2 linked regions of the Niveibacterium microcysteis genome follow. The protein of the gene in region 2 binds, or shares a complex with, the protein of the main gene of each other region. Links are inferred from orthologs where the notes say so. Each region holds a gene or a part of one and is shown on either strand. Other genes may lie near its edges.

Region 1 (5,409 bases), 1.5 Mb from region 2 along the record:
CTGAGTGGTCTTGCCATTGCGGCCGACCACCGTCTGCGAGAAACGCGACTTCGCCGCCTTTGTCTGTGTCAGGAACTGCTTGAGGTCATCAAGGCCGCCAGCGTTCGACGACCCGGAAAAGGCAAACGCCGCGACCAGCGCGGCGACTTTGAAATAACGCATCCAGTAATCCTCTCATGCACCGCGAACGGCAGGCGCAGCTCTCTGCGCGGCTTAGGCCGCCTACTCTTCCCGCTGCTGGTTGGGGGCAATCACCTCGCGGCCGCCACTGGGCCCCATCGGCGACACCAGGCCCGCCTTCTCCATCTGCTCGATGAGGCGTGCCGCGCGGTTATAGCCGATACGCAGATGACGCTGCACCAGCGAAATCGACGGGCGCCGCGTCTTGAGCACCACGTCCACAGCTTGGTCATACATCGGGTCGGCTTCGGCGTCCGCTTCACCACCGCCCTCGCCCATCAGGTCACCGCCGCTCTCATCGGCCCCGGTCAGAATACCTTCGATGTAGTCGGGCTCACCGGTTTGCTTCAGGTACTCGACAACCTTGTGCACCTCGTCATCCGCCACGTAGGCGCCATGCACACGGGTCGGGAATCCGGTACCCGGCGCGAGGTACAGCATGTCGCCCATGCCCAGCAGCGCCTCGGCGCCCATCTGATCGAGAATCGTGCGTGAGTCGATCTTGCTCGATACCTGGAACGCAATCCGCGTCGGAATGTTGGCCTTGATCAGGCCAGTGATCACATCCACCGACGGGCGCTGCGTTGCCAGAATTAGGTGAATCCCCGCCGCACGGGCCTTCTGTGCTAGACGGGCGATCAACTCTTCGATCTTCTTGCCGACCACCATCATCAGGTCGGCCAGCTCGTCGATCACCACCACGATGGCCGGCATCGTAGACAGCGGCTCCGGGCTTTCCGGTGTGATCGAGAACGGGTTGGTCAACGGCTTGCCCGCCTTCTGCGCGTCGGTAATCTGCTTATTGAACCCGGCAAGGTTGCGCACGCCCAGTGCGGCCATCAGCTTGTAGCGTCGCTCCATCTCGCCCACGCACCAGTTCAGCGCATGCGCGGCGTGGCGCATATCGGTCACGACTGGCGCGAGCAGATGCGGGATACCCTCGTAGATCGAGAGTTCCAGCATTTTCGGGTCGACCATGATCAGGCGGACCTTGTCGGGCTCGGACTTGTAGAGCAGCGACAGGATCATCGCATTCACGCCGACGGACTTGCCGGAGCCGGTCGTACCCGCCACCAGCAAGTGCGGCATCTTTCCGAGATCCGCCACCACCGGGTTGCCACCGATGTCCTTGCCCAAGCCCACGGTCAGCGCCGAATGCATGTTGTGATACGCCGCCGAGCCAAGGATTTCGGACAAGCGAACAGTCTGCCGCTTCGGGTTCGGCAACTCCAGACCCATGCAACTCTTGCCGGGAATCGTTTCGACGACGCGAATGCTCATTACCGACAGCGCACGCGCCAAGTCCTTCACCAGATTGACAATCTGGCTCCCCTTCACGCCCACCGCGGGCTCGATCTCGTATCGGGTGATCACCGGGCCTGGGTAAGCGGCCAGGATCTTTACCTCGACCCCAAAATCCGCCAGCTTCCGCTCGATGAGCCTTGATGTGTATTCGAGCGCCTCGACAGACGGCGGCTCCACATCATTCGACGCTGGATCGAGCAGCGAGAGCGCCGGCAAACCGCCGCTGGCTGCGTCGGCGAAGAGCACCTGCTGGCGCTCCTTCTCCACCCGCTCGGAGCGCACCACTTCAACCACGGCCGGTTCGATACGGATCTGAGGCGGCGGGGCCTCTTCACGCTTCTTGCGCTCGCGTTTGACCTTCTCTTCGCGCTTTTCGGCGACCTGCTGGCCAACCTTGCGGTCCTGCCACGCCTGAATTCGCGCACGCAATTCAGCGCCACCGTTCTCGACCCAATAACCAATGCGCTCAAGCGCATTCATCCATGAGAACCCGAAGAACAAGCTTGTTCCTGCAGCCCAGAGCGCCAGAAGCACCAGCGTGCCGCCAGTGAAACCCAGGTAGTTCGTGACGATCCGGCCGAGTTCGATGCCCAACACGCCACCCGGTTCGCCCGGCAGCGCCCAGGTGTGGGCGTAGAAGCGGACAGCCTCGATGGCTGCGCTTGCCAGCAGTACGACGATAAATCCGGCAACAACAAGGAAGGTCGAGCGTTTGCTGCCCGCAAGCTCCTGCCGCCAACGGCGCAAACCCGCGACGATGCCCCATACGAGCAGCGCAACCCACCACCAGGCTGAAACGCCAAACACCGAGAGCAGGAGGTCGGAGAACCACGCGCCGAATCGACCGCCCGGATTCAGCACCTTGTCGACCCTGACGGCATGGGACCAGCCCGGGTCGGACTTCTGATAGCCATACAGGATCAGGGCCAGGTAGAAGCCCAGCACGCCGAACAAGAGCCAGCGCGCCTCGCGCACCAAGCCCGCCATACGCTCAGGCAGGGGTTGGGACGGGGCGCGCATCGAACCGGAAAACAGCATCTGAAACCGCTACGGGAGTTTTAGGATTGTGCGCAGCGCCAGCCACGGCGCCGGGAGACCTTACAGGTCGTCAATGCTGTCGCAGAGCACGATGCCGTCGTCGGTTTCCTTGATCAGCCCTTGCACCTGCAGGTCCTTCATCACGCGGCTGACCATCTCGCGCGAGGCGCCGATCATCTTTGCGATGTCCTGCTTCGAGATCTTGCGCTTCACCACGCGGCCGCTGCCATCCTCGGCCGCCATGTCGAGCAGCAAACGCGCAACGCGGCCATAGACGTCCATCAGCGCAAGGCTCTCGATCTTGCGATCAGCCACGCGCAGACGGCGCGCCAGGTTACGCATCAGATGCAGCGCAACTTCGAAGTTCTCTTGCAGGATGCGGCGGAAGTCGGTCTTGGAAATCGTGACGAGATCGGCCGGCGTGACCGCAACAACAGTCGCCGAACGCGGCTCTTCGTCCACGACGCCCATCTCGCCGAACAACTCGCCCTGGCCGATCATGGTGAGGATCACTTCGCGGCCATCCTCGTCGCTGACGAGAACTTTCAGGCTGCCGGTGAGTACAAAGTACACGTAATCGGTTCGGTCGCCCGCGCTCACCACGCTGGAGCCGCGCGGCGCGCGGCGCATGATCGCGCAGCGGGCAATCGGCTGCAGCTTTTCGTCGGACAAACCCTGAAAGATCGGAAACGTCTTCAGGGCGGTGACAGAAACGGGAGTGCTTGTGCTCATGACGTTCTCCGGATCGCGAAGCTTGCGCGTGTAGCGTCTCTGCCGCGCGGGGCACACGGCAGCAGCGTTTAGCCCGCGGATTATGGCACAAGGAATATGCCAACCGGACCACGGGGCCGAGAGTCACCCGCTCGGCTATAATTTTTCGCTATCGGACAGGGAGATAACGCAATGAGCACGACCACTCGCCACACCAGCCTGATCATCCTGGGCTCGGGCCCGGCTGGCTATACCGCCGCCGTTTATGCCGCGCGCGCCAACCTCAAGCCGGTGCTGATCACCGGCCTCGCCCAAGGCGGGCAGCTGATGACCACGACGGACGTCGACAACTGGCCGGCGGATGCCGATGGCGTGATGGGCCCCGACCTGATGGCGCGCTTCGAGAAGCACGCTGCGCGTTTCAACACCGAAATGATCTTCGATCACATCCACACGGCGAAGCTTGACGCACGGCCGTTCACGCTGATCGGCGATTCCGGCACCTACACCTGCGATGCGCTGATCATCGCCACCGGCGCGACCGCCAAGTATCTGGGCCTACCGTCTGAAGAGGCCTTCGCCGGCCGCGGCGTTTCCGCCTGCGCGACCTGCGACGGTTTCTTCTATCGCAACCAGGAAGTCGCCGTCGTTGGTGGCGGCAACACCGCGGTTGAGGAAGCGCTTTACCTCGCCAACATCGCCAGCAAGGTGACCTTGGTTCACCGGCGCGACAAGTTCCGCGCCGAGGCAATCATGATCGACAAGCTGTACGAAAAGGTGGCCGCAGGCAAGATCGTGCTGGAGACGGATGCGACGCTGGATGAAGTCCTCGGCGACAAGACCGGCGTCACTGGCATGCGCGTGAAGAACGTGAAGACGGGCGAAACGAAGGACATCGCTCTCAAGGGCGTGTTCATCGCGATCGGCCACAAGCCCAACACCGACATCTTCAAAGGCCAGCTGGAGATGGATGACACCGGCTACCTGATCACCGAAGGCGGCCGCAACGGCAACGCCACGCAAACGTCCGTGAAGGGCGTATTTGCGGCCGGCGATGTGCAGGATCATGTCTATCGCCAGGCCGTCACCAGCGCCGGCACCGGCTGCATGGCGGCATTGGACGCCGAACGCTACCTCGACAGCCTCGGCAAGGCCTGATCGACCTCACGTTCAGCCCGGCCGCGACAGGCATAGCCCATGAGCAAGCGCAACGCACCGCCCGCGCCGCAGCACTTTGATGCGCTGCGGGCGCTGCGCAACAAGTTGCCAGCCGCGACACCGCGCCCGACGGAATCCCCGCGCGCGTTGCGCGAGGCCGCGCGCGACACGGAAGAGATCGACTTCGCTGCGGCAATGCGGGGCACCCAACCCTTGCCCGCGGCAAACATGGCCGAATTGTCGCGCCCAAAGCCGGCCCCTTTGCCACGCCCGAAGGTGGCGGAAGTCGAAACGTCGGCAGAACCGACGCCCAACACGCCGCGTGACGAGTTCGCCTCGTTCCATGACGCGATGCACGACGTCGTCGCGCTGCGAAAGGACGGCCGCGTTGATCCGGACAAGATGGGGCGGCGCGCGCCAAACCCGCATCCAGCGCATGAAGCCAGTGCCGACACGATGGGCGCGTGGCTCGATCGCGCCGAAAACCCGCACGACCCGGCCGCGCTGTTCCGCCACGCAGTGGGCCCAGCAGCGCCGCTGCGCGAATCCGGCCGGCTTCACCTGACGCCACCCGCGCCCGCACCGCAACCTCGGCAGCGCGAGGCGGACGAACAACAGGTGCTGACCGATAGCATCGTGGCGCCGATGAGCTTTGAGGATCGCCTGGATATTGGCGACGAAGCAGCCTTCCTGCGCCCCGGCATCCCGCGCAGGGTCCTTACAGACTTACGCCGCGGCCGCTGGGTGGTACAGGCCGAGCTGGATCTTCACGGCATGGATCGCGACGAGGCGAGGCTGTCGCTAGCCCAGTTTCTTGCCCTGCGACTGACGCGGGGCGAGCGATGCGTGCGGGTGATTCACGGCAAGGGGCTGGGCTCGCCAGGGCGCATTGGCGTGCTCAAGCAGCTCTCGCGCAACTGGCTTGCACAGCGCGAAGAGATACTCGCCTTCTGCCAAGCAAAGCCGCATGACGGCGGCGATGGGGCTCTGCTGGTTCTGTTGCGCGCCCCGCGCACT
Region 2 (7,916 bases):
CGCCGTGCATGCCGAGCATGCCGACCGACAATGGATGATCAACCGGCATTGCGCCCAGCGCCATCAGCGTCATCGTGGTTGGCAGGCCCGCCTGTTCAGCCAGTGTCGTAGCCAAGTGCGACGCGCCCGAGGCGATCACGCCGCCGCCGAGATACAGCACCGGACGCTCGGCGCGGTTGATCATCTCCGCGGCCCGCAGCACGGCCTCTTCACTCACCTCCGGCGGTCGGTCGAGCGCGCAAGCCGTGAGCGCCGGCGCATCAACGCGCTGCGTCTGCACATCCTTCGGCACATCCACCCACACTGGGCCCGGGCGCCCCGACTGTGCAATCCGGAACGCGTCGCTGATCACCTGAGGCAAGTCCTCGGCGCGCCGAACGAGGTAGTTGTGCTTCGTTACCGGAATCGACAGACCATAGGTATCGACTTCCTGAAACGCATCGGTACCGATCATCGAGAGCGGCACTTGCCCGGTGATGCAGACCAAAGGGATTGAATCGAGCTTGGCATCGGCGATTGCCGTCACAAGATTGGTCGCCCCCGGACCACTGGAAGCAAGGCAGACGCCTGGCTTACCAGTTGCGCGGGCCATGCCCTGTGCGATAAAGCCCGCACCCTGCTCATGCCTTGCCAGCACATGACGGATGGTGCCGGCGGAAGCCAGCGCATCGTAGAGCGGCAGCGCCGCCCCGCCGGGAATACCGGCGATCGTATCGACGCCCTGAGCTTCGAGCAGACGGACCAGCAATTGTGCGCCAGTCATTTCCATGAGGTCTCTCCTGTGAGATGACCCGGCTGCCTGCTGACTGGGATTTGCGGTTCCGCAAAGAAAAAACCCCGCCAGCTGCACGCCGGCGGGGTTGAAATCCTGTTGACCCTAGGACCCCTGCTACGGCGCGCAAGCACCTACGCTTACTACGCGTACTACTACCGCTACAGCGGAAGCCGACAGGACGTCGAAGAAGTACGTAGAAGCGAGCATGGATCGGTTAAGCCAACGGAAACGGAACGACGATTCAATTGCAGCACACAATCCCTGAAAGCTCAAGGGCCTCTTTACGAAAAATCGTGCTGCGATCGGCATCAAAGTCAGACAAATTCCTACAAAAAATCAAACCACTACGCGCAATCCGCGAGATCACGAGGCGCACGAAGATGTCGAAATGGCGTGATTTCCCATGCAGTTTCAATGACATCGACATTGCCAGACAAGCTCTGACAAAGCGGTATGTTTTCACTGTGTTAAATCTGCCTCACGCGGCCTTCTTGGCTTCGTCGCGAAGGGCGCGCCGCAAGATCTTGCCAACGTTGGTCTTCGGCAACTCAGTCCGGAACTCAACCAACTTTGGCACCTTGTAGCCAGTCAGCTTTTCGCGGCAATGGGCGATCACGGCCTCGGCGGTAAGGTTCGGATCCTTCTTGACGACGAACACCTTGACGGCCTCACCGGACTTTTCGTCCTGTACACCAATCGCCGCCACCTCCATTACCCCCGGGTGCGACGCAACGACATCTTCCACCTCGTTCGGATAGACGTTGAAGCCGGATACAAGAATCATGTCCTTCTTGCGGTCGACGATTCGGACGAACCCCTTCTCATCGACCACCGCCACGTCACCGGTTTTCAGGAAGCCATCAGGCGTCATGACTTTGGCCGTTTCGTCCGGGCGGTTGTAGTAGCCCGCCATCACCTGCGGCCCACGCACACAGAGCTCACCGGACTCGCCAACACCCAACTCGCGACCATCTTCATCGCGAATCGAAATCTCGGTCGACGGCACTGGCAGGCCGATTGCGCCATTGAAGGCAGGCAGATCGAGCGGATTGATCGTCACCGCCGGCGACGTCTCGGTCAGACCATAGGCCTCCACCAACGGACGCCCCGTCAGCGCACGCCATTTGTCGGCGACAGCGCGTTGCACAGCCATGCCGCCGCCCAAGGCGCAGCGCAGCTGCGAGAAGTCGAGCTTGACGAAATCGGGGTGGTTCAACAACGCGTTGAAGAGCGTGTTAACGCCGGTGATCGCGGTGAAGGGGTGCTTTTGCAACTCTTTCACGAAACCGGGAATGTCGCGCGGATTCGTAATCAGGACGTTCGTCGCGCCGACCTTGAAGAAAGTAAGGCAGTTCGCGGTGAGCGAGAAGATGTGATAAAGCGGCAACGCGGTAACGATTACCTCTTCGCCTTCCTTCAGGAAGGGCTTGATCCACGCATGCGCCTGCTGAAGATTGGCAATGATGTTGCGGTGCGTAAGGACGGCGCCCTTTGAAACACCCGTGGTACCGCCGGTGTATTGAAGGAATGCAATGTCGTCCTGCGTGACCTTCACAGCCGCCAGCTTGCGGCCCTGTCCGCGCGCCATCGCCTGCTTGAAGGGGATATGCCCGGGAATGTTCCAGGCCGGAACCATCTTCTTGACGCGTTTGACCACAAAGCTGACGAGCGCCCCTTTGAGGCCACCCAGCATGTCGCCGATGCGGGTGACGACAACATGCTTGACCGGGGTGTGGCCAAGCACCTCCTGCAGCGTCGAGGCGAAGTTCTCGAGGATCACGATTACGTCCGCGCCCGAATCCTTGAGCTGGTGTTCAAGCTCACGCGGCGTATATAGCGGGTTGCAGTTCACGACCACATAGCCGGCGCGCAAAGCGCCCCACAGACACACCGGATACTGCAGAAGATTCGGCATCATCAGCGCGATACGCGCCCCCTTCGGGAGCTTCAAATCCTGCTGCAGGAAGCCGGCGAACGCAGCACTCAAGCGATCGAGCTCGTCGTAACTGATCGCTTTGTCCATATTGACATAGGCCGCCCGCGGGCCGAACTTGCGCACGCCCTCGGCAAACAGGTCACCAATCGCCCCGTACTGCGTCAGGTCGATGTCTGCCGGCACGCCAGCGGGATAGCTCTTGAGCCAGACCTTCTCCATCTCCATACCCCCGGTGTTGTCTTATGTTTTCCTGAACGCGCTTTGAGTGCCGACTGTTCGATCATCTGCCCAAAAAGCGTCGCCCGGTATCGCCTGAAAGCTCACTCGTCGTCCGCCTCGGCGGGCCAATTGCGGATGTAGTTCTTGAGCATCTTGTTCTCGAAGCTCTGCTCCTCGAGGACCGCCTTGGCTACATCGTGAAATGAGACAACGCCCATCAGTGTTGTGCCGTCCATCACTGGCAGGTAACGCTGGTGGTCATCGACCATCACGCGGCGTAGCTCGTCCATCTCCATGTCCGGCCCAGCCGAACGCGGCTCGCGCAGCATCACATCCGACACGGTCAGAGCCCCCCAGCCCGCACCAGCGGAAGTCAGCGCTTTGAGCACTTCGCGGAAGGTCAGCATGCCGACCATGCGACCATGATCGAACACGACGAGCGAACCGACATCCTGTTCGCTCATGACCGATACTGCCTCCGCCAGTACAGTCCCCGGCGCCACGGTGTAAAGCACCTTGCCCTTGATCGCCAGAATTTCGCTTACCAGCATCACTCACTCCTCGTTATGAGACCGCTTCGAAACGGTTTGCGACATGGCGGTTGAATGGCAACCAGGGCAAACCATACTCTACCGTATGGTCAGGCCGAATGTGAATACCCATCAGCCCTACCAGAAACACAAAGGGCGACCCGAAGGTCGCCCGTGCATCATTACTCGTCGTAGTCAGCTCAGCGCTGCAGATCGCCAAGCTTGCCTTTGACCTTCGCCCACTCGTCCGCATCAGGCAGGGGATCCTTGCGCTCGACGATTGGCTTCCACAACTTGGCCAACTCGGCATTCAGCGCGATGAACGACTGCTGATCTGCCGGCACGTCGTCTTCAGCATAGATCGCCTCAACCGGGCATTCGGCCACACAGAGGGTGCAATCAATGCACTCGTCCGGGTCGATCGCCAGGAAATTCGGGCCTTCGCGAAAGCAGTCGACCGGGCAAACATCCACGCAGTCGGTGTATTTGCACTTGATACAGGCTTCAGTCACCACATAAGTCATTTCTTGTCTCTCCATCGGCGGTTGGGGCGTGTTTCACCGCGAGGCTCAATGATACCGGAGCTTCCTTGCGCTCCAACACCACCCGTTTCACGATCCGGCAAAGCGCGCGCCACAACTCATCTTTTTTTAGTAGCATTCACCGCTTGCCCGGACTCAAACCCGGCTCCTGCCCCGAGATCTGACCGCGTGGCAATCCCCCACGGCGGACATCGGCAATCGAGGCCGTTCCAAACAGCGAGGAATCATGAGCGAACACATCCTTCACGTCACCGACGCATCTTTCGAGCAGGACGTTCTGCAAGCGCAGACGCCTGTTCTGGTCGATTACTGGGCAGAGTGGTGCGGCCCCTGCAAGAGCATCGCTCCGATTCTTGACGAAATCGCCAAGGACTACGCTGGCAAGCTCGTCGTAACCAAGCTCAACATCGACGAAAACGCTGAGACGCCGGCCAAGTACGGCATCCGTGGGATCCCGACGCTCATGCTGTTCAAGGGCGGCAGCGTTGAGGCGACCAAGGTTGGCGCGCTCTCCAAATCGCAATTGACCGCATTCATTGACAGCAACCTGTAATACGGCTAGATTGCCGTCATAACTGCTTCGGCGCGCCGCCCGGCGCGCCGTTTTCAATCAACACTCCCTTCCCATCCCGTCGTATTCACGACTTCAAACGGCGCTCAGTCTCGCCGGTCAGGTATTTCCATGCACCTCTCGGAGCTCAAGTCACTCCACGTCAGCCAGTTGCTCGAAATGGCGCACGCCAACGAGATCGACGGCGCCAACCGCCTCCGCAAACAAGAATTGGTCTTCGCCCTGTTACGCAACCGGGCAAAGAAAGGTGAGCCGATATTTGGCGACGGCGTGCTGGAAGTATTGCCGGACGGCTTCGGGTTCTTGAGATCACCCGACACGTCTTATCTGGCCGGCACCGACGACATTTATGTCTCCCCCTCCCAGATCCGCCGCTTCAATCTCCATACCGGCGACACGATCGAGGGCGAGATCCGGACACCGAAGGATGGCGAGCGCTACTTCGCGCTGGTCAAGGTCGACAAGGTCAACTTTGAATCGCCAGAGGCATCGAAGCACAAGATCCTGTTTGAAAACCTGACGCCGCTGCATCCGAACCAGTGCCTCAAGCTTGAGCGCGAGATCCGGGCGGAAGAGAACGTCACGAGCCGGGTCATCGACATGATCGCGCCGATCGGCAAGGGACAGCGCGGCCTGCTGGTTGCCCCACCGAAGTCTGGCAAAACCGTGATGCTGCAGCACATTGCACACGCGATCACGACCAACCATCCTGACGTCGTGGTGATCGTGCTGCTGATCGACGAACGCCCGGAAGAAGTGACCGAAATGCAGCGCTCGGTGAAGGGCGAAGTGGTTGCTTCGACCTTCGACGAACCTGCAACGCGACACGTCCAGGTCGCCGAAATGGTGATCGAGAAGGCAAAGCGCCTCGTCGAGCACAAGCGTGATGTCGTGATTCTGCTGGACTCGCTCACCCGCCTCGCGCGTGCCTACAACACCGTCGTCCCAGCCTCGGGCAAGGTGCTCACCGGCGGTGTCGACGCCAATGCCCTGCAAAAGCCCAAGCGCTTCTTCGGTGCCGCACGGAATATCGAAGAGGGCGGTTCGCTCACCATCATCGCCAGCGCCCTGATCGACACCGGCTCGCGCATGGATGACGTGATCTACGAGGAATTCAAGGGCACCGGCAACATGGAGATCCACCTGGATCGTCGCATGGCCGAGAAGCGCGTCTATCCGGCAATCAACGTCAATCGCTCGGGCACTCGTCGCGAGGAACTGCTGATCGAGCCGGCCATCCTGCAGAAGGTATGGATCCTGCGCAAGCTCCTGTACGGCATGGACGAAATCGAGGCGATGGAGTTCCTGCTCGACAAGATCAAGGCAACGAAGACCAACAACGATTTCTTCGATGCCATGCGGCGCGGCTGATCTAGCTGCCCGCCAAGAAAAACGCCGGTCAATGACCGGCGTTTTTGTTTGCTCGTCAGATCGTTACGTCACTCGCCCTGTGGCCGCAATTGCATCGTCTTCAAGGTACCCTCAACCGAGAACAGACGAACGATGCGTTCGACTGGCGTCTTGACCTCACTGCGGAGCGCCCCGCGTACCACACCTTCGGTATCGACCTGAACACGGCCCGACGCGCTCAACGCACCAGCATCGAGGCGACGGATCTCCAATCGAACGCCCTTGCCCGGCTCACGAACAACGGCCCCTTCCATAACATTGAAACGCGTTACGCCACCGGAAATCGGTGCGTTACCGGAACGTCGCATGGCCTCAACGAGATCAATCCGATTGATCGAACCGTCGGCGATCGCGTAATTCCCCGTCCATTTCGACGCCCCCGCGAGATCAGCCAGGCTATCCGCTTCGCCGCTGAGCGTCATCGGCCCGGACACACGCCCGCTGACGAGCGATTGTGTATCCATGAGGGCGGCCAACTGATCAAAGCTCAGCGCATCAACCTTGAACTGCCCCTTGACGGCTACACGACTCAGGAAGTCCAGACTTACGACACCCTTGATCGCCCCGCCCAGCCAGTTGGCCGAGAACTGGGCATCGTCCATACCGTTCAAACCCATGCGCCCCGAAATCAAAACGTTATCGAGCTTCGTCTCGCCATACTTGAACTCGGGCGCAATAACGCTGGCAAGGATGTTGCCGTCCTGCACCTGCAGTTCATAAGTCACGGCAACTTCTTTCGGCTTCAGACGCGCCGACTCCCATTTCCCATCGCCGGAGAACAGAAATGCGCCGGACAGGTCGGCAATCACGGCCTTGCCGACCGGCACCGACAACGCGTCGACCTGAACCTCCTTCAAACGCCAAACACGCCCGGGCGACTCGAGCCCCGAAAGGCGCGCCAGCAGCGACGGTTGCAAACTACCGCCATGCAGCGCGACACGCAGTCGCTGCGGTTGTGATGTCACCCAGCGGAACCAATCCGGGCCGCCAAAGGCTCGATCGATGTGCGACGTCCCTCCCTCGCCAATCTGGATATCGCCCAACTCAAAGACGGGCCACGGATGGAATGCGACGCCAACGCGTCCAACCTTCACCGGCTCACCCAACCAGTTCGCCGCATCCTGCTCAACGCGCTGACGCAGGGTGGAGGCTTGCCAGGCCAGCGCGGCCACGGCAGCCCCAAGACCTCCAACAATTAGGAGCGCCACAACAATCATCAGCCCGCGGCGAATCTTGTCGCCCCCCTTGCCGCCGCCGCTGACCGCTCGATGACCCAAGGTGCCGAAGAAAACGCGAATCTTGTCAAAAATCGAGGCCTGCGAGCCGGACCCCAGCGCGCGCTCCAGGCGGCGAGCGTCCGCCGTCTGCTTGCGCTTATCCGCTGCGGTTGGCGCCGGGTCGGCGGCGGCAGGTGAAGATTGGGCGATTTCGCGGGGCTCGACGCGCGCCGGCGTTTCATCGCCACGCAACCAGCGGGCTTCTTGCTCCGCCACCCGCGCCATGCGGGCATCAAGCGTCTCGATGAGACCGGCTCGCTCAAGTTCAGTCAGGGCACGCTGAACGGACTTGCCGTCCTTCAGGCGTGTCACCAGTTCGCCAACAGTCGAAAAGCCATCGACCGCTTCGAGCACGTTTCGCGTCAAACGATCCCCGGAGCCTTTTGGCTCCGCCATCATGCGGTCGCCCGCTTCCGTGCGACAAAACACCGAGAACCGGTCCAAGCTTGACTCCTGCCGGGCCTTTCGGCCCGTAACGGTTAATCACATTGGAATATTACAGCAACCCAAATCACCCTTCGAAGCGAAAAGGCGAAAAATCATGTTGACAAGCTTCTCGGCCATGTCTATTATGGCGGCTTCTGTTCCTCGATAGCTCAGTCGGTAGAGCGCCGGACTGTTAATCCGTAGGTCCCTGGTTCGAGCCCAGGTCGAGG

The links.
Region 1: the proteins of trxA (region 2) and trxB are in contact, whole or in part, in a crystal structure (PDB 1F6M), measured with the Escherichia coli proteins. The link is inferred for Niveibacterium microcysteis from one-to-one orthologs.

The regions. Positions count from the first base shown.
Region 1 is NZ_CP071060.1:1,354,065-1,359,473, reverse strand. The notes cover bases 2,577-5,409. They hold trxB (thioredoxin-disulfide reductase), read left to right. Parts: upstream 2,577-3,426; coding sequence 3,427-4,392; downstream 4,393-5,409. Other genes in these bases: JY500_RS06285 (Smr/MutS family protein), read left to right, coding at 4,432-5,409; JY500_RS06295 (Crp/Fnr family transcriptional regulator), read right to left, coding at 2,584-3,255. In the rest of the region: outer membrane lipoprotein periplasmic chaperone LolA, read right to left, coding at 1-162; JY500_RS06300 (DNA translocase FtsK), read right to left, coding at 223-2,523.
Region 2 is NZ_CP071060.1:2,870,942-2,878,857, forward strand. Bases 3,130-5,891 are described here. They hold trxA (thioredoxin TrxA), read left to right. Parts: upstream 3,130-4,228; coding sequence 4,229-4,555; downstream 4,556-5,891. Other genes in these bases: JY500_RS13025 (CBS domain-containing protein), read right to left, coding at 3,130-3,481; fdxA (ferredoxin FdxA), read right to left, coding at 3,661-3,984; rho (transcription termination factor Rho), read left to right, coding at 4,685-5,891. Outside these bases: ilvB (acetolactate synthase large subunit), read right to left, coding at 1-769; JY500_RS13020 (long-chain-fatty-acid--CoA ligase), read right to left, coding at 1,254-2,930; more of JY500_RS13025, read right to left, coding at 3,032-3,129; more of rho, read left to right, coding at 5,892-5,944; JY500_RS13045 (AsmA family protein), read right to left, coding at 6,013-7,704. UniProt on the Escherichia coli protein: Participates in various redox reactions through the reversible oxidation of its active center dithiol to a disulfide and catalyzes dithiol-disulfide exchange reactions.